DNA from 2 places in the Trichococcus sp. ES5 genome. Region 2 is predicted to be linked to the other one. Evidence: riboswitches for the same ligand, from Rfam matches in the RefSeq annotation. Region 2 holds a riboswitch; the other holds the start of a gene.

Region 1 (9,844 bases), on a different contig from region 2:
TGATTTTCCTATTGATGAAAATCAAGATAGCCAACTTGCTTTTTTCAAAGCAGATTCCGTCATACCGGAACAAGAATGACCGACAAAAACAAATAAGAATAATAGGTGAATAAATGGAAAGATTACAAAAAGTTATTGCTCATGCAGGAATAGCATCAAGACGAAAAGCCGAAGAACTGATCACTTCTGGTGCAGTCAGCGTAAACGGGAACAAAGTGACAGAATTAGGGGTCAAAGTTTCAAAAAACGACAGGGTCGAAGTGAACGGCATGCCGATCTATCGAGAGCAGCCTGTTTACTACTTGTTCTACAAACCCAAGAATACTCTCTCATCCGTGAAAGATGATAAAGATCGGACAGTTGTTACCGATTTCTTCGATGTTAAGGAGCGGATTTATCCCATCGGAAGATTGGACTATGATACAACTGGACTGCTTCTTTTGACCAATGACGGTGAGTTTGCGAACCTGTTGACTCATCCGAAATACCACATCGACAAAACTTACGTCGCTAAAGTCGGTTCTATCCCTACTCGCTCTGATCTGAACAAATTGGAGAACGGGGTACTGATCGACGGGAAAAAAACATCTAAAGCGAGAGCTAAGTTGATTTCGGCTAATTCCCAAAAAAATACAGCAATCGTTGAATTGACTATTCATGAGGGTTGGAATCATCAAGTGAAAAAAATGTTTGAAAAAATCGGTTGCCCTGTCGAAAAGCTGAAAAGGGAGTCATTTGGATTCCTTACCCTCGGTGATCTTAAACCTGGGCAACACAGAGAGCTGAAGGCGTTCGAAATAGAGAAGCTTAAGAATATGGCTCTTGCGAACGAAAAGGCATCAAAAAGGTAGTTTTCTTATACAACGGGGGAGGATGATCACGATGACAAATTCCAGCGGGAAAATATTGATTGTGGATGACGAAGAGCGCATCCGAAGACTGCTGAAACTCTATCTGGAAAAGGATGGCTACGAAACAGCCGAAGCAGAGGATGGCACAACTGCGGTTGAAATGATCTTGAACAACCATTACGATTTGGTATTGTTGGATATCATGCTTCCTGGGATGACTGGCATTGAAGTAGCCAAAATAGTCCGCAAAGAAAAAGAAATACCGATCATGATGATCACTGCCCGCGGAGAAGAAAATAATCGCGTAGAAGGTTTCTTGTCCGGAGCAGATGATTACATTGTGAAGCCGTTCAGCCCAAGGGAAGTCATGCTGCGTGTCGCAGCCATCTTGAAGCGGACCAAGCCTTCAGAATCGGAATCGAGCACAATCGAATACCCAATGCTGAAGATTTTTCCAGATGCCAGAAAAGTTTTGGTAGACGATGTGGCCATCAATTTGACTCCAAAAGAATTTGAGTTGCTGGTTTATCTTTCAAAGTCCCCGGAAAAAATTTTTACGAGGGAAGTTCTTTTGAAAGAAGTCTGGAAATACGAATTTTTCGGCGATCTACGTACGGTGGATACGCACGTCAAGCGGTTGCGCGAGAAACTGTTGAAGCAATCCAAACCTGTTTCGAAAATGATAGTCACCGTTTGGGGGATGGGTTATAAATTCTCTCCGAATGATGACCATGCGGCAAACGATGCACAATGAGAAGGACGAGTATATTCCTCAAATCATGGGTCCTTTTGACTTTTTTGACTGTAACCATCATGACTTTGATGTATATCGGCCACGCAATCATCAGTGTGAACTCAATCGAAGATACCTATAATAAACTACTGCAGGAAAAGGTCACCGCACTTAAGGACGCGATCATGTCCGATCCTGAAGGTTATCTCACGCAAGCCAATGCTGCGCAATCGTTTGATCCTGAATTGTCCTATTACATCAAAATAGCAGATCAGAGCCGTTTCGTCATACAAAACCCGGAACTGCAAGGGCAGTCCGAATTGCTTCTGGAGAATATTTTAATGAATGATCAAATTCTGGATGCAATCGACAGTAACGTAGATGATTTCAGTAGAATCACCATCAAAGACGAGGAAAACAATCCTTTACTTCTGATGGTTTTTGTTCATAAATTTGAGCTGCAGGGACAGTCCGGAATGCTCGTCATCGGTTACGACTTAGATGAATTTCAGACGTACCAACTGAACGCAAAAAGTATCACGCTGCTGCTGTTGACTGTATATTTGATGGGGACAATCATCTATTATCAGCACCTGATCCGGAATGTTGCTGAGCCGTTGGGGATTATGACGGATATCGCCTTCAAATACTCACGGAATGATTTTTCTAAGCGGATTACGTTCGAATCTTATGACGAGATTTCTGGTTTAGGAACTGCCATGAACAAGTTGGGAAAGACCCTTCAGGCTACGATGCTGATGAACAGGGAAGAACGCGAACTGTTGAATCATCTGTTTGATTCGTTGCCTTCTGGAATCCTCTACTTTGACCAGAATTTCCAATTGAAACTAGTTAACGGACCAGGGCAAGATTTTTTGGATTTTTGGCGTAGAGTTGACCCGGATGCCGCGGCTAAAGTGATGCCGCATCAGTTCAAAGAAATGGTACAGTACGCTTTCAAAACAACATCCGGATCGGAAGCGGATCTCAGTTGGTCACAGCGGCATTATAATGTCAAGGTGACACCGGTCATCCAAGCGGATCTGAAAAAAATCACTGGGGTGCTGATCGTGCTGCAGGATGTGACGAACGAAAGGCAATTGGATATTATCCGCGGAGATTTCATCACGAATGTATCCCACGACTTGCGGACACCTTTGCAGATGATCAAAGGCTACAGCGAAGCCATTATCGACAACATCGCTGAAAGCAATGACGAAAAGATAGAAATGGCTCAAATCATTTTGGATGAAACGACCGAAATGAACAAGATGGTGAACAATCTTCTGGATCTTTCACGTATGCAAGCGGGTTATGTTGATCTGAACAGGCAGAATGTCGATCTCGCGGATTTCTTCGATCATTTGGCAAGTAGGTTCGAGAACAGTTTTAAAGAAGCCGCTATCCAATTCACTTATGAGCTTGCAGATGGCATCAAAACTTATGCTTTCGACGAAGAGAAAATGAATCAAGTATTTTACAATCTGATCGACAATGCGGTACGTTATTCGGCCGAAATCGGCACGCGTAGGCAAAAATTCATCCATATCACTGTCCGTTTGGAGGACATGTTGGATAAGGTTGTCTTTGAAATCAGCGATAACGGGATCGGTATCCAAGTGGAAAGTTTGCCGTTCATTTTCGAGCGATTTTACAAAAATGATAAATCTCGGACATATTCGAAGCAAAAAGGGACTGGCATCGGTCTTTCAATCGTGAAAACAATCGTGGAAGTGCATGATGGGGAAATTGAGGTACACAGTGAGCCCGGTGTAGGAACGACTTTCTTGGTGCGGCTTCCATTCCACAATGTTTGAGAAGAGTGAACGGATAATACTCTCAAAAAAACATCTCGAAACCGTAATAACGTGCTTGACAAGCGCTCTTGCATCGCTTATAGTTTATGTATAACAAATATAAATATGATTCGTCTTCAGGGCAGGGTGAAATTCCCGACCGGTGGTAAAAGTCCACGACCTCGCAGTGTTACATTGCGGGCTGATCTGGTGTAATTCCAGTACCGACAGTACAGTCTGGATGGGAGAAGATGGGGTTTCTTTGAATTGCAATTTCAAAGGCTCTATTTTTATGTGTCCATTTGAGGATGATAAGAATAGGGTCTTTTCTATTTGGAGAAACCCATCTCTGAGACAGTCAACAGGGAGGATTCATTAACATGCAACAAAACAAAACAAAAAGATTGGTCGGTATTTCACTATTTGGGGCATTGGCATTTGTGCTGATGTTCATCGCTTTTCCGGTAATTCCAGCATTTTCGTATCTGAAGATCGACTTCAGCGACTTACCGATTCTGCTTTCATTTTTCCTTTACGGTCCAGCCGGCGGAATCATCTCCGCTGTCATCCGATCTATTTTGCACTACCTTCAAACAGGCGGGGACATGGGCTATCCAATCGGAGACTTCGCAAGTCTGTTGGCGACGCTCTCTTACACTTTGCCTGTCTACTACCTATTGAATAAAGCTAAAACAAAAACAGCCGTTATTATGGCGCTGTTGACAGGCACCTTGGTGTTGACGGTTGTCTTATCAATAGCCAATTGGTTCATCATCACTCCTTTATATATGTATCTTTTGAACTTTGAGATGGGATCCGTCAAAGAATTAGTATTGGCTGGTATTTTGCCGTTCAATATCATCAAAGGACTTGTCGTAAGTGCGGTCATCCTTTTGGTGATGCCGAAGTTGAAACCTTGGTTGGCGCATAATAAAGTTCCGTTTGCCCAGTAAGAATCTGCGGTTTATGATTTTGCTTTTCCAAGAAAAAGAGGCTGCATCCGAATCAGTGATGATTCCGGGTGCAGCCTCTTTTGGATTGTCCCTGCAACAAAGAGAGTTCAGAATCACTGCTCTGTTGGAGGGAAAGGTGATTCTGAACGCAAGATGGCACCGGTTGGGCATTTGCGATAGGCATCCAGAAACGCTTCGAAGCGTTCAGCAGGTATCGGAGCATTCCCCGCATTTGAATCCATTTTCGTGAAAGCTATCCCTTCGGAAGTGTAGTCGAAGAGATCCGGTGAAATTATTTGGCAAAGTCCACAAGCGATGCAGTTATCCTGATTTACTTTGGTATAATACATACAGTAACCTTCTTTACAAAAATTTGGTGGTGAGAATATGAAAGATTTGACATACATAGAGTATCTTTTTTTGGATTGCATTTCAACCGAGCGCTCCATCAAGGAAGCGACTCTTTTCTATACCCTGATAGGCAAACGGACCGTGTCCACCATGCTCCAGTGCCGCCAATATGATCTGGAAGCCTATTTCACTGTCATGCCGGGCATGAAACCGACAGCCTTGAAAAAGGGTCTCGAGCGTTTGGTTTCGGATGGACTGATCAGCGGCAACGAGGGCGAGGGCTTTCTGCTCAGCGAAGCAGGCGGTGCGAAGAAAGCTGATTTTTTCAGCCGGCACGCACATTTTTCTTTGGGAAGCCAACTGGAATTTGCCCTCGTACAAGGCGTTTTACGCCGACGGATGCTGTTTCTGATCCAAGTCCTTTCCGAAATGCTGCACAAAAATAAACACTATTATCCCATTGAGAGGGAAGCGAAGGAGCAGCTTTGGATGAAGCGTTTGTTGACGCAGCATGCAGGAGATAAATCCGCATTTGCACGCGCTTATGGAGAAGAATGGCGTAGCTATTTGTCGCGGCTGCCCGAAAGGGATGCCGGGCTCTTTGTGCTGCAATTTGAAGGTGCAGACCACTTGAGGAAAACGACCGGTCAAATGGCTGGACTGTTGTCGTTCGAGGAAGCCGAAGTTAAAATACTGCTGCACCAAAATTGGCTGAGATTGTACGACACTTTGGAAAAAGAACCGGAAAATTTTCCTGTCCTTGCTTCGGTCATGCTGATGACGATAAAGGAAAACGGCTTGGCTTCCGCCAGCGCCGAAACGACTATGGGATATTTCATGCACGGGCATGGGATGGCGGAAATCATTTCGATGCGGGGCTTGAAACAGAGCACGATCCAAGATCACTTTGCCGAAATCGCCCTGATCTATCCAGAATTCCCTACACAAAGATTTTTGGATAAGGAGAAAATGCAGTATCTGCAGCAACTCGTGGAACAAAAGGTACGAGTCGATTACCGGGAAATCCAAAGAGTATTTCCCGAAATCACCTTTTTCGAGTCCAGGCTGATACAAATAAGAAGTGAGGTTGCGGCTAAACATGGATGAAGCACAATTGAAATCAGAACTACAGAAATACTTTGGCTACCCGGCATTCAAAGAGGGCCAGTTGGATCCCATTCTATCAGTTTTGGCCGGCAAACATACGTTGGCCACATTGCCGACGGGAACAGGAAAATCGTTGATATACCAGCTGAGTGGCTATCTTTTGGATGGAATGGTCGTTATCGTTTCGCCACTGTTGTCCTTGATGGAAGACCAGGTCGCCCAACTGAAATTCATGGGTGAAAAAAGGACGGCCTCATTAAACAGCATGCTGCAGTTCGAAGAAAGGCAACAACTACTGAGCAACCTGGATCAAATCAAGTTTTTGTTTCTTTCTCCGGAGATGCTTCAAAACCAATTCGTAATGAACCAACTCAAACAGATTCCGCTTGCTTTGTTTGTGGTCGATGAGGCGCACTGTATTTCCCAATGGGGATTGGATTTCCGTTCCGATTATCTTTTTCTTGGAGCGGCAAGACAAGCCTTGGGCAATCCATTGACGTTGGCGCTCACCGCTACAGCGACTTCAGCCGTTATGGGTGACATCATCGGATCTTTGCATATCGATGGGAACGCTTTGAACGTATTTGAAGGGCCGGTAGACCGTGCCAATATTTATTATAAGGTCGCTGCAGTGCCTCCAGAAGAGAAAAATGAACATCTCCTTGAGCTTTTGAAGAAATACCCATCTCCAGGCATTGTTTACTTCTCCAGTAAGGCACAAGCTGATGCGGTAGCTTTCATGATCCGAAAAAAAACAAGTTTGCGCGTAGAAGCCTATCATGCAGATCGGACAAATGAAGACAGGATCACCATCCAGCATCAATTCCTTCGGGATGAGTTGGACGTCATCTGCGCCACCAGCGCATTCGGAATGGGGATCAATAAGGCGAACATCCGCTATGTGATCCATTACCATATGCCGAATTCGCTGGAAGAATATGTGCAGGAGATAGGCAGAGCAGGGCGCGACGGCCAACAGAGTACGGCTGTCCTGTTGTATTCGGAAACGGACTACAACTTCAAAGTGAAGATGTTGCAAGGTGATTTTCCTAACGATTTTACGATTGAGAGTGCAATCAAAAATAAAGCAATTAATCCCGACTATGGGAGTCCGACTGAACAAACGTTGCTGCAGCACATCTTGCGTCAGCAGCTCACGAAGGAGGAAGCGAAGCAATTTATAGCGGCCCGGCGAGAATTAAAGCAAAATTTGTTGAAGCGTATGAAGGGGTTCGCCGAAACCGATAATTGCAGACGTGCGTACATCTCCGCTTATTTCGGGAAAAGCAGTCTGGTCGAACCTAGCCACTGCTGTGACAACTGTGGCATAGAGGAACCGCATTTAGTGGGTACAATAAGGTTTGGGAATGCGTTTCCAACGAAGGCAGTCCCACACTGGGAAAAAATCCTTTCTGACCTTTTTCTTTTATAAAATTTAACCCCAAAATTGCGGAAATGTGCTACAATTAGCATGAATCACTTATAGGAGGAACCCGAATGGATAAAAAGAATCGCAATCGCAATAATGGAGAGCCTTGGTCACGTAAATTCGGCGAAGATGAAAATCTGAAGAGCCGGCAGTATTCGCGTTCGGCCAGAAATACAAAAAATAAAGAAGTAGCACCTCTATTAAAAGTATTGCTGTTTCTCTTTTTGGCTATTCTGATTATTCCTTTTGCAACCATCTATTATAATAAACAGAATCAAAATACTCCCGTACCCAAGAGTGCTGAACAAGTGATGATCAACAAAAGAGTGGCCAGTTCCAGTGTCGAGAGCAGCGAAGAAGTATCTTCTGAAGAGCCCGAAGCATCCAGTGAAGTCGCTGAAAGCGAAGCAGAACCGGAACCAACGATTGTGGAAACGCCAAGTTCCAGCACTGCACCCCCAGTGGTCGAAACGCCTGCTGAAACAGTCGAAGAACCCGCAACAACAAACGGAGCATACAATAATTCCTACACCATAAAAGCAGGTGATAACCTTTATCGGATTGCTGTGAACCATGGGATGACATTGGATGAGTTGATGCAGGCTAACGGTTTGAGCAGCACAGAAGCACAAATCGGTATGGTATTGAACGTTAAATAATGGAAGCCGTCTGATAAGGCGGCTTTTTCAATGAAATCAGATAGAACAAAGTCGGAGGTTTAATGTGAAAAAAATGAATATTGCCATAGATGGTCCCGCATCCGCCGGAAAAAGCACCATCGCGAAGAAAGTTGCGGAACAGTTGGGATACATCTATCTGGACACAGGTGCGATGTATCGAACGTTGACTTATGCGGCTTTATCCAACGAAGTCGATCTCCAGGATGAAGAGGCATTGCATAAGTTGTTGAAAGGGATCAGGATAACCTTTTCGACTGCCGAAAACGAAATGCAACGCGTGTTTTTGAATGATGAGGACGTGACCGATTCGATCAGATCGGAGGAAGTGACCCAAAACGTCTCCTTGGTTTCCTCGTTTGCGAAAGTGCGTGAAGAGATGGTTGCTCGCCAAAAGAGTATCGCACGCTCCGGCGGGGTCGTAATGGATGGCAGGGATATAGGTACCGTCGTATTGCCTGATGCGGAAGTCAAGATTTTCATGACAGCAACTGCAGAGGAAAGAGCGCTGCGACGCTATAAAGAAAACATAGCGAAGGGTATGACCACTTCCTTGGAAGAACTGACGGAAGACATGAAACGACGCGATCATTTGGACAGCACAAGGTCGGTTTCACCATTGAAAAAGGCGGAGGATGCCATCGTTCTGGACTCTACACAGTTGGAAATCGACGAAGTCGTTAAGCAGATTCTCGGCATTATCGAAGTTAGTCTCAACCCCTTACAAACATTGGATTAACAATACTAGACGATTTTAAGCAAAAATGTTAGAATGATTATATGCAGTATTACGCTTTCAAAAATATGGAGTCAAGGATTAGTTCCTTAGCCGGAAGGCGAGGGAGTTATGGAACCTAGCCAATCGGTTGCCGCAGACTTTTAGGAGGAATAGTTACATGTCAGATTACATTGAAAACCCAGAGTTAAATGAAGAAGAGTCCAACAACGTTGAACAGACTATGCAAGATGTGTTGGATGAAGCATTATCCATTGAAGTGGGTGATACTGTCAAGGGAGAAGTTTTAAGCATCCAAGATAGACAAGCCATCGTAGGAATCATCGGGGGCGGAGTTGAAGGAGTTATTCCTTACAACGAATTATCTGCAAAACCATTCGATGAAGTTACAGAAATCCTAAACGTAGGTGACGTTGTGGACCTGGTTGTCATCAAACAAATCAAAGACAAAGAAAACGGAAGCTTCTTGCTTTCGAAGCGTCGCATTGATGCTAAAATCGTTTGGAAAGATATCCAAGATAAATTTGAAAACAACGAAATCATCGAAGCGCCAGTCAAAGACGTCGTTAAGGGCGGATTGGTTGTTGATGTCGGCGTGAGAGGTTTTGTTCCGGCGTCAATGGTTGAAGATCATTTTGTTGAAGATTTCAGTTCATATAAAGGTAAAGTAATGACATTCAAAATTGTTGAACTTGAACCTAGTGAAAACCGTTTGATTTTATCGCATAAAGCGGTTGTAGAAACCGAAAAAGAAGCCAATAAAGGTAAATTGATGGATGAATTGGTAGCCGGAGACATTGTCGAAGGGACAGTCGCTCGTCTGACTAACTTTGGTGCATTCGTTGATCTTGGTGGCGTGGATGGTTTGGTCCACATCTCTCAAATTGCTCACGAGCACGTGAAGAATCCTGGAGATGTTTTGTCGATCGGACAATCGGTCAAAGTCAAAATCTTATCAATCGACAAAGAAAATGGCCGTGTATCGTTAAGCATCAAAGACACGTTAGCTGGTCCTTGGGATGCTATAGCTGAAAAAGCTCCGATCGGTGCTGTATTGACTGGTGTTGTCAAACGCTTGACAAGCTTTGGGGCATTTGTGGAAGTTTTCCCGGGCGTTGAAGGTTTGGTGCATATTTCCCAAATTTCACACCAACACATTGCGACTCCACATGAAGTGCTTCAAGAAGGCCAAGAAATTCAAGTTAAAGTAC
Region 2 (9,844 bases):
AGAGGGTACCAAAGACTGGGGTACCGAAGGAAACGCCTAAAATGGTGGACATGGACAAGTTCCTGAAGCGTAATCCGAGCCTGTTCCATCAGATCGAACAAGGGAAGGCTGCCATCCTTTATCCGGGGGACGGCATGCATATGCTCTTGCTGGGCGAGACTGGCGTAGGGAAATCTTTGTTCGCCGATTTGCTGCACAAATACGGCATCCAGTCCGGAAAACTGGCGGAGGCCTCGCCGTTCATCCAGTTCAATTGCGCTGATTATGCCCATAACCCGCAGCTGTTGATGAGCCAACTGTTTTGCCACGTCAAAGGCGCCTACACCGGGACGGAGACCAACAAGACGGGACTTCTGGAGAAGGCGAACGGCGGGATTTTGTTTCTGGATGAAATCCACCGGTTACCAATCGAAGGACAGGAGATGCTGTTCACCTATATCGACCGCGGTGTTTTCCGGCGGCTCGGCGAATCCGAAAAAGATCATCATGCCAATGTCCTGATCATCGGCGCGACGACTGAAAAAAAGGACACACTTTTGAAGACATTCATCCGCAGACTGCCGATCATCATCGATCTGCCCAGTTTGAGGGAAAGGTCAATCGAAGAAAGACATCAGTTGTTCGATACATTCGTCCAACAGGAAGTAGATCAGTTGGGGGTGCCGATGTATTTCAGCAAGAATGCGCTGAAAGCTTTTCTGCACTACAAGTGTGAATTGAATATTGGGCAATTCAAAGCAGATATCCGGATCGCTTTCGCGAAAAGCTATGCCCGGTTTTTGGCAGTCAAAGAGGATTATCTGAGAGTCAGCAGTAAAGATTTGCCGGATTATATCCGGGCGGGGCTGCTCAGCAATGCGGCTCACCGCCAGATGTGGTCGAAATACGAAGTTACGAACCGACAGGCGATCCAATATTTGCCATCCACCGCTACCGTTACGGAAGTCAGCGTTCCGAGTGAAAGCACCATCTACCGGGAAATGAACACACGCTATCGGGAATTGGAGCAGAACAAAGCCAGCGCGGAAGAGATCCAAAAAGCGATGGAGCATGATCTGAAGACTTATTTCAAATTGACCGGAGAAAAGGAACAACTTTTTTGCAACAAAGAAAACCTAATCGCACTTGTGCCGGATAACATCATCAAGGAACTGGAGAAAATCCTCCGCCATGTCACCATTAAGACGGGTAAGGTAGTGAGCGACAAGGTTTTCCAGATGATGGCTATTCATATCTACAACCTTGTGAAGCGAAGCCAACAAGACCATGTGCTGAAGAATGACATGCATGAAGCGATCATCGACAAGTATCCGGAGATGTACGGCGTCGCGAAGGAGTGCATGACTATTCTGGAAGCGGATCTTGGTGTGGTTATTCCGGAAGAGGAAGCGAGTTATTTCATCATGTTCCTGATGCACGATGAGATGGATGCGATCGAAAGATTGGCGAAAGTGCAGGTCATTGTGATTGCGCACGGATCGGGGATTGCCTCGGCACTTTGCGACACGGCGAACCAGCTGTTGAACCACGAAGGGGCCATCGGAATCAATGCGCGTTTGGATGAGGAGCCCCAGCAAGTGTTCGAAAGGCTGGTCCGTTACATCAAAAACCATCAGATCACCGATGACATCCTGCTGCTGGTGGACATGGGCAGCCTGACGACTTTTGCGGGGGAATTGGAGAAACTGTTCCCTCTGAAAGCTAAGTCCATTCCGCTCGTGAGCACCATGCATGTCCTCGAAGCCAGCAGAAAAGCGATGATCGGTTGCGGTCTGCGTGAAGTCTACGTCGAAACACTGAAGGTAAATGACTATATGGCCATCTATCAGTACAGGAAGGAAGTGGAGCAGTTGCAAATCTGATGAGTTACATGCCATCGGGCTGCATCGATCTGATCAGCACGAGCACGAGCGAAATGTCCAAGCTTTACGGCTTCATATATGTTGATCAGGATGATGAAGGAATAGACAGACTGAAACGCAGCAAAAAAGATTCGTTCCACTGGTACAAAAAGATCATCGCTTCAAACGGGGCTGATCTGGACTGAATATACACGTAGTCCTTGAACAACTGAGCGGTTTGCCGATTCTAAGATAAAATGAACAGTCTCCGGAGTCCGTATGATGGGGATTTCTGGAGGCTGCTTTTGTTTTATCTTGAGGCGGTAAATGTTTTATTATTAGTGGGCGGACAACGGTTTGTCGGACAATGCCCAGCCTTCTACGACGCGTGCCCCGATCGGTTCAGGATTTTCTTTGAATTTGACGAATTCCATCGTTTTCTGTTCAATCCGTTCACCGGTGCGTTTGTCGATGATATAGACGTTATAGCGGATGGCACCCCATTCACCTTCCACGATCATATTATGGAATTCGCCGAGTTCGATGTCATAGGCCTGGAAAAGTTGCCCCATCATGTCCTTGTACTGCTGCAAAGTCAGGCGGTCGCTGTAGACATTGTAGTGCGCATCCGGTTCATACAAAGTCTCGCACCAGTCCAACCAAGCATCGTACCCATTGTTCCAATTCTTGAATCCTTGTTCAAACCGCTCTCTGATCGCATTCTCAAAATTCTGACTCATTATTTTTCCTCCTTCGATTTGGTCTACTTTTTGCGTTCTGTAAACCTTGATATGACTATATCAGGAGGGGATAAACTGAACGTAAACTTTGAGATGGGGACCAAAAAGTACAAAAATATCCCGAAATATTCGGGCGGATATTGTATGATAATGAAAAAAGCAGGGGAGGGATTGTGATGGCTGAACTGGATCGCTTGGTCAAACTGCTCGTGGAGAAGCTGCTGCGTTCATCCAAAAAGCCGGAGCCAAGCGGGAGTGGGACCGATGAGGGAAAAGAATTAGGGAATAAGCCCCTAGAGCGTGTTTCGGAGAGAACTGCTAAAGACGAAACGGACGAAAAAATGCCTGAAGGATGATTTCCTTCAGACATATTGGAGCAGTTCATCATAATAAAGCTTCGTGATCAATTCCCGGTCAGCGGTAGTGGGTTTGTCGATGTAGATGACGTATTCGGCATCCCAAGTGTAGGCGGATGTGCCTTCCAAAAACGGATTTTCTACGGGCGTTTCGGTTTCCAATTCGGCGATGAGGACGGCGATGTAGTCTTCGCTTTCGGTTTCGTCATGGAAGTCGAAGTCATCGCTTGTCTCGATGTAGAGTTTGTAGGCTTTGTCCGGGTGCTCGGCTTTGAATTTTTGGATGATCGCAATTTCTTTGTCCAGGTTTCTCATGGTGCTTGCTCCCTTCGGAAATGGCTTTGGATCAAGTGTTTTCTATAGGCCTATCATAACATTCTCCACCTGCATCTGCACTCAATAACCCGGCGATGGGTGACGGTTGCGGGCTCATATATTATGATGGAATAATCAATTTTAAGGAGGGATCAGCATGGAAATCGCAATTTTACAGCACGTGGATTTTGAAGGGCCGGTGGAGATCGAGAATTGGTGCCGGCAGACCGGAAACGAATATAAGGTATACCGCCTATTTCTGGGGGAAGCTTTGCCGAAAGCGGAGAGAACGGATTTCCTTGTGATATTGGGCGGTCCCATGAGCGTCCTGGATGAACTACCTTGGCTGGAAGAGGAAAGGCAGCTTATCCGTGTACTCATCAGCCAGGGAAAGCCGGTCTTCGGAGTTTGTCTGGGCGGACAGCAGATCGCCAAAACTTTGGGGGCTGACATTTTTCAGGGGGAATACCGGGAAGCAGGTTGGCTGCCGATCCGGACGATAAAATCGGAAACGCTAGGCGAACTGCCTGAGGAACTGGTCGTGTTCCATTGGCACGGGGAGCAATTCGGCTTGCCGGAAGGAGCGGAGCGCCTGTTCACAAGCGAAGTCTGTCCGAATCAGGGTTTTATCTATAAAGAAAATGTGATCGGTCTGCAGTTCCATTTCGAATCCACAAAGGAAAGCATCGAAAGCATTCTCCAGAACGATGCGGCCTTCTTGGACGGCACCGCCTATACGCAGACGTCAGCAGAAATTCGGAATTATCCGATACCCGCGAGCAACCGGAAGCTGCTTTATCGCTTGCTGGATCGGTTAAAAGCTACGGTACCGGATTGAACAGCATAAATCCGGCGAGATCGATAAGATGGGGGAATCGGAATTTCCGGTGGAAGTGTGCTTCGTCGGTTGTCCGTCATGCGCTTCCTTGCGAATAGCCGAGGAGTCCCGTTGTGTCGGCTGATGTGCAGTCGCTACTTTGCGAACAGTCAAGGAATCTTCTTTGTGTCGGCTGATATGCAATCATAGTTTTACAAACAGCCGAGGAAGCCTGTTTATGTAGGCTCTTCCATGTTTAGGCATCTCATATCCGCAAAGCACAAAAAGAGGCTGGGACAAAATCCCAGCCTCTTTTGATTGTTAAAGCAAGTCATTCAATTCGCGGATATCGTCTATCAGTGCATCCGCCGAGTCCAGTTCCCCGGGGAAGCCGAAGCCGTAACGGCAACCCACTGTGCGGACGGGATGATGTTCGGCGACCTCGATGTCCTGGAAACGGTCGCCCACAATCAGGTAGCCGCCAGGAAAAACCGATTGGATCGATTCGAAGATTTCATATTTGGGGATGAAGCTGAAGTCTTCCGTGCAGTACATGCCGTCGAAGTAGCGGTCCAGCCCGAAGCTTTCTCGGTGCGCTTCCATATAGGCCCGGCTACAGTTGCTCAAAAATACTAGACGATAGCCTTTTTCCTTCAATGCCTGCAAGGTTTCCAGAGCGCCTTCGTAAAGAATAGCCTGCCCATTTTGAGCTTTTTCCAGCAGAATCTGCCCGATCATTTTTGAGGCCTTCGATCGGATGTCTTCGTCCAAGTCGGGCATGAAATTTTCCCACATCGCTTTGCTGCTGTAGCCCAGCCACTTCGTAATTTCTGCATCCGCCCAATCCCCGGGAGCAGCGTGGCCGGCTTCAACAAGAAAAGCATAGGCTTGTTTGAAAGCAAAGATGTAATTCCGGGTACTGTCATGGATAGTGCCGTCGTAGTCAAGGATGATGGTGTGAACACCTTTGAACATTCGTTTTCCCATAATTTTTTATAAATTTTTGAGCAGGTTGGCCATTTCGATGGCAGATACAGCACAATCATAGCCTTTATTGCCCGCTTTCGTACCGGCGCGCTCGATGGCTTGTTCAATCGTGTCGGTTGTCAGGACACCGAAGATGACCGGAACGCCGGTATTCATGGAAGCTGTCGCTACGCCTTTGGACACTTCGGAACAGACGTAATCGAAATGTGCCGTTGCACCCTTGATGACGGCGCCTAAAGTGATGACGGCATCATATTTTCCGGAAGCCGCCAATTTTTGCGCTACCAATGGAATTTCGTATGCGCCGGGCACCCATGCCAAGTCGATGGCTTCTTCAGCCACGCCATGGCGTTTTAAGCCATCCAAAGCGCCGCCCACCAATTTCGAGCCGATGAATTCGTTGAAACGTGCCACCACGATCGCGATTTTTAAATCCTGTGCAATTAATTGTCCTTCGATGATGTTCATTTTGTTTTCCTCCTGTTTGATTGTTTTTTTATAAGTCTAGAAAGTGCCCCATCTTTTGTTTCTTTGTTTCCATATAGCGCTGCGTTTCGCCGAATATTTCCAACTGGATCGGAAGCCTTTCGGTGATCTTCACACCGTGCTTTTTCAATCCTTCTATCTTAAGCGGATTGTTCGTCAAAAGCCGGATTTCCTTGACGCCCAAGTCCTGCAGCATCTCGTCAGCCATGTAGTATTCGCGCAGATCGCTTGGGAATCCCAGCATCAGGTTGGCTTCAACCGTGTCGTAGCCTTGGTCCTGCAATGCATAAGCATGGATTTTATTGACGAGGCCGATGCCGCGCCCTTCCTGGCGCAAGTAGACCAAGACCCCTAGGCCTGCCTCGGCGATCTGCTTCATGGCCGCGTCCAATTGCTGGCCGCAGTCGCAGCGTTTCGATCCGAAGACATCGCCAGTCAAGCATTCCGAATGGACGCGCACCAGCACGGGTTCTTCCGTCGTGACATCGCCCATGACCAAGGCGACGTGGTGCTCGTCCGCATCGATCTTGCTCACGTAGGTGTAGATGTCGAACTCGCCGTATTTGGTAGGGAGTTTGGCCTGGCCTTCGCGCATGTAGAGCTGTTCGTTCTCCTTGCGGTAGGCGATCAGGTCGGCGATCGTGCCGATCTTCAGGTCATGCTCTTTGGCGAAAGTGATCAGTTCGGCTGTGCGCATCATCGTGCCGTCATCGGCCATGATTTCGCAGCAGAGTCCTGCCGGCTTCAATCCGGCTAAACGGGCCAAATCGACGGTGGCTTCGGTATGGCCGTTACGCGCGAGCACACCGTTGTCGACTGCCTTCAGCGGGAAGATATGGCCAGGGCGGCGGAAATCTTCGGGCTTGGCGTCATCCTCCACGGCCTTCATGACGGTCAGAGAGCGTTCGAAAGCCGAGATGCCGGTGGTCGTCTCGACATGGTCGATGGCGACGGTGAAGGCTGTCCCATGATTATCGGTGTTGCGGTCCACCATCGGAGTCAGTACCAGTTTCTCGGTGAGTGTCCGCTCCATCGGCATACAGATTAAGCCTTTCGCGTAGATGGCCATGAAATTGATGTTTTCCGGAGTCGCGAATTCGGCTGCGCAGATCAGGTCGCCTTCATTTTCGCGGTCTTCATCATCCACCAGCACAATGATTTTGCCGGCTCTGATGTCCGCGATAAGTTCTTGGGATGTGTTGAACATGTATGTTTTCCTCCTTTTTTTCAGAAGAAGCCGTTCTCTTGCAAGAAAGCTTCAGATAGGTTGCTTTGTTTTGTTTGTGTTTTAGGGCTCAGGCCCAGCAGTTTTTCCACGTATTTTCCGATGATGTCGCACTCCAGATTGACCGTGTCGCCCAACTTCTTCTCGAGCAGGATCGTCTCCGCTCCGGTATGGGGAATGATGGATACCTGGAACGAGCCGCTGTCGACCGTCGCCACAGTCAGGCTGACGCCGTCGATGGCGATCGAGCCTTTTTCGATGATGTAGCGGAGCAGTTCGGGGCCGGCTGAGATGGTGATCCAGACGGCGTTATCGTCCTTGCGGTATTCCTTGATCGAGCCGGTCCCGTCGATGTGCCCGCTGACGATGTGCCCGCCCAGGCGGGTGTCGAGCTGCAATGCCCGTTCCAGATTGACGCGGCCGCCCATCTGCAGGCCGCCAAGGTTTGAGCGTTGCAGCGTTTCCGGCATGACGTCGGCATCGAAGGCATCCTTATGCAGCTTCGTTACCGTCAGGCAGACGCCGTTGGTGGAGATGCTGTCGCCGATTTTTGTTCCGATCAGCACTTTTTTTCCGCCGATAGTGACGACGGAAGATTTTTGGCCATGACGGATGCCTTTTAAGGTGCCGACTTCTTCGATGATTCCAGTAAACATGAATGTCCTCCCACTTTCCTCTATTATTCGTTCTTGGAAAGGTAGCCTTCTAAAAGGATATCTTCCCCAACGGTGCTGGCCTTCAACTCGATGACGCTGAAAGCTTGGCTCAGCTTCTCGATACCTTCTCCGCCGACAGGTGTTTTTGCCGTTTCCCCGCCGATCAGTTTCGGGGCGATGTAGACTTGCACCTTGTCGACGATGCCTGCTTGCAATGCGGCAAAGTTCAAAGTGGCGCCGCCTTCCAAGAGGATGCTGTCGATGCCGCGCTCTCCGAGAACTTTCATCAGCGCCTTCAGATCGGTCCGGCCATCCTTGGTCGGTACAGTCAAAAGCTCGATGCTGGCTGCTTCGAGCAGTGCGGCTTTATTGCGGTCCGCCCATTCTGTCGTTGCGATAAGAGTCTTGGCCACATCCTGATCTTGGAGCACTTTTGCTTCCAAAGGGATGCGCAAGGTGCTGTCGACGATGATCCGCAGCGGATTTTTTCCTCCCGGAATGCGGGAAGTCAGTTGCGGATCGTCCATGATGACGGTCTGGACACCGACCATGATGCCGGTGAGGGCGCTGCGCAGTTGCTGCACGCGTTCCCTGGCGGCAGGTCCGGTGATCCATTGCGATTCGCCGGTTCGGGTCGCGATCTTTCCGTCCAGGGACATCGCTGCTTTCATGACGACGAACGGTTCTTTTTTTACGATGTATTTCATGAATATTTCATTCAAACGGCTGCTTTCTTCAGCCCGGACGCCGGTTACTACTTCGATGCCGGCAGCCTGCAGTTTCTTGACGCCGCGTCCGGAAACCAACGGATTCGGATCCAAAGCCGCGATGACAACTCGACCGATTTTCTTTTCGATGATTTTGTCGGAGCAGGGCGGTGTTTTGCCGAAATGGGAGCAAGGTTCCAGAGTCACATAGATGGTTGCACCGGCCACATCTTCTGTTGCCGAGCGGAACGCGTTCACTTCAGCATGGCCTTCCCCGATTTTTTCGTGGTAGCCGGACCCGATGATGCGTCCGTCCTTGACGATGATGGCGCCGACCATCGGATTCGGGGCAACGGCACCGCGGCCTTTCTCGGCAAGTCCCAGCGCCATTTGCATAAAGTATGTATCCTTATCTTGCATCTTTGTGTGCCTCCCATTTCCAAAATAAAAAGCCCTGAACATTTCTGCTTCAGGGCTCGACAAAGGAAGGCCAGCTAAATAAGGCCAAAAAATCCCTGGGTATACACTACACCCAGGGATTGACATTCCGATTCATGAACGAATGGCGAACAAGTGTTATTTGCATGGCAAATAAACGTATGCCCACTCGAAAATGGTTTCTGTCTTCTCTCATCCAGACTCTGACTGTCGGCTTCGGAATTTAACCGAATCTGCCTTAACGGCTCGTGGGCTTTACCACCGGTAGGGATTTTCACCCGTCCCTGAAGACTATTCAATTAAGTTGCCTCTAGGATAATCTCAATCCGTATCATTGTCAAATAAAAATTTTTGCAAACAAATGTTCTGTAGTGGAAGAGTGTCTCCCGCTGCCCGTATTTGGTCGGATTATAACCGTTAGATTAAAATAAAGTTTGTAATCCATTAGAATTGGGTATAAAATGAGTCCAATAATAGTTGCAACATGACTCGGAAATGATCGTTCGCAAGAGCGACAGTGAGAATAACATTAAAAGGGGATGGCGGAATTTTGGAACAAGTATTTCAAGGAAGAAGCTTATTGGCGGAAAAAGATTTCACTCGGGAAGAATTGGAGTATCTGATTGATTTTTCGGCGCATTTGAAGGATCTGAAGAAACGAAATATTCCGCACCGTTATCTGGAAGGCAAAAACATTGCCCTTTTGTTCGAAAAAGCCTCCACTCGTACTAGAGCTGCTTTTACAGTGGCTGCCATCGATCTTGGGGCGCATCCTGAATACCTTGGGAAAAATGATATCCAATTGGGCAAAAAGGAATCCGTTGAAGACACCGCTAAAGTACTCGGCAGTATGTTCGACGGCATCGAATTCCGCGGATTCAGCCAAAAAACCGTCGAAGATTTGGCGAAATATGCCGGTGTACCGGTATGGAATGGCTTGACGGATGAGTGGCATCCGACCCAAATGATCGCTGATTTCCTGACGGTCAAAGAGCATTTCGGAAAATTAGCAGGGCTTAAATTGGCCTATGTCGGGGATGGACGCAACAACGTCGCCAACAGCCTGTTGGTTACCGGTGCTATCCTCGGCGTGCATGTCACGATCTGCGCGCCGGAATCGCTGTTCCCGAACGAGGAATTGGTTGAGATGGCCCAGAAATTCGCTGAAAAGAGCGGCAGCAAAATCGAAATCACGGCTGATGTTGCCAAAGGCGTAAAAGCGGCTGATGTCCTTTACACCGATGTATGGGTATCGATGGGTGAAGAAGATAAATTT

What was found. A riboswitch is a leader RNA that binds a small molecule or an ion and turns the genes downstream of it on or off. The one in region 2 is predicted to bind FMN.
Region 1: linked by a shared signal. The riboswitch ahead of TES5_RS05180 (ECF transporter S component) and the one ahead of ribD (bifunctional diaminohydroxyphosphoribosylaminopyrimidine deaminase/5-amino-6-(5-phosphoribosylamino)uracil reductase RibD) in region 2 are both predicted to bind FMN.

What each region holds. Positions count from the first base shown of each region.
Region 1 is NZ_FJND01000004.1:89,423-99,266, forward strand. Features, by position in the region: gene scpB (SMC-Scp complex subunit ScpB) at 1-79, shown strand, start outside; gene TES5_RS05165 (pseudouridine synthase) at 114-851, shown strand; gene TES5_RS05170 (response regulator transcription factor) at 883-1,605, shown strand; gene TES5_RS05175 (sensor histidine kinase) at 1,641-3,401, shown strand; FMN riboswitch at 3,510-3,637, shown strand; gene TES5_RS05180 (ECF transporter S component) at 3,761-4,333, shown strand; gene TES5_RS05185 (ferredoxin) at 4,447-4,683, opposite strand; gene TES5_RS05190 (YpbB family protein) at 4,721-5,791, shown strand; gene TES5_RS05195 (RecQ family ATP-dependent DNA helicase) at 5,784-7,223, shown strand; gene TES5_RS15770 (LysM peptidoglycan-binding domain-containing protein) at 7,289-7,879, shown strand; gene cmk ((d)CMP kinase) at 7,953-8,636, shown strand; gene rpsA (30S ribosomal protein S1) at 8,794-9,844, shown strand, end outside.
Region 2 is NZ_FJND01000009.1:77,772-87,615, reverse strand. Features, by position in the region: gene TES5_RS08710 (sigma-54-dependent transcriptional regulator) at 1-1,862, shown strand, start outside; partial or broken gene TES5_RS08705 (family 1 glycosylhydrolase) at 1,856-2,047, shown strand; gene TES5_RS08700 (nuclear transport factor 2 family protein) at 2,180-2,581, opposite strand; gene TES5_RS08695 (hypothetical protein) at 2,758-2,937, shown strand; gene TES5_RS08690 (hypothetical protein) at 2,944-3,252, opposite strand; gene TES5_RS08685 (type 1 glutamine amidotransferase) at 3,410-4,090, shown strand; gene TES5_RS08680 (HAD family hydrolase) at 4,391-5,044, opposite strand; gene ribE (6,7-dimethyl-8-ribityllumazine synthase) at 5,063-5,524, opposite strand; gene TES5_RS08670 (bifunctional 3,4-dihydroxy-2-butanone-4-phosphate synthase/GTP cyclohydrolase II) at 5,553-6,749, opposite strand; gene TES5_RS08665 (riboflavin synthase) at 6,770-7,423, opposite strand; gene ribD (bifunctional diaminohydroxyphosphoribosylaminopyrimidine deaminase/5-amino-6-(5-phosphoribosylamino)uracil reductase RibD) at 7,447-8,550, opposite strand; FMN riboswitch at 8,749-8,864, opposite strand; gene argF (ornithine carbamoyltransferase) at 9,116-9,844, shown strand, end outside.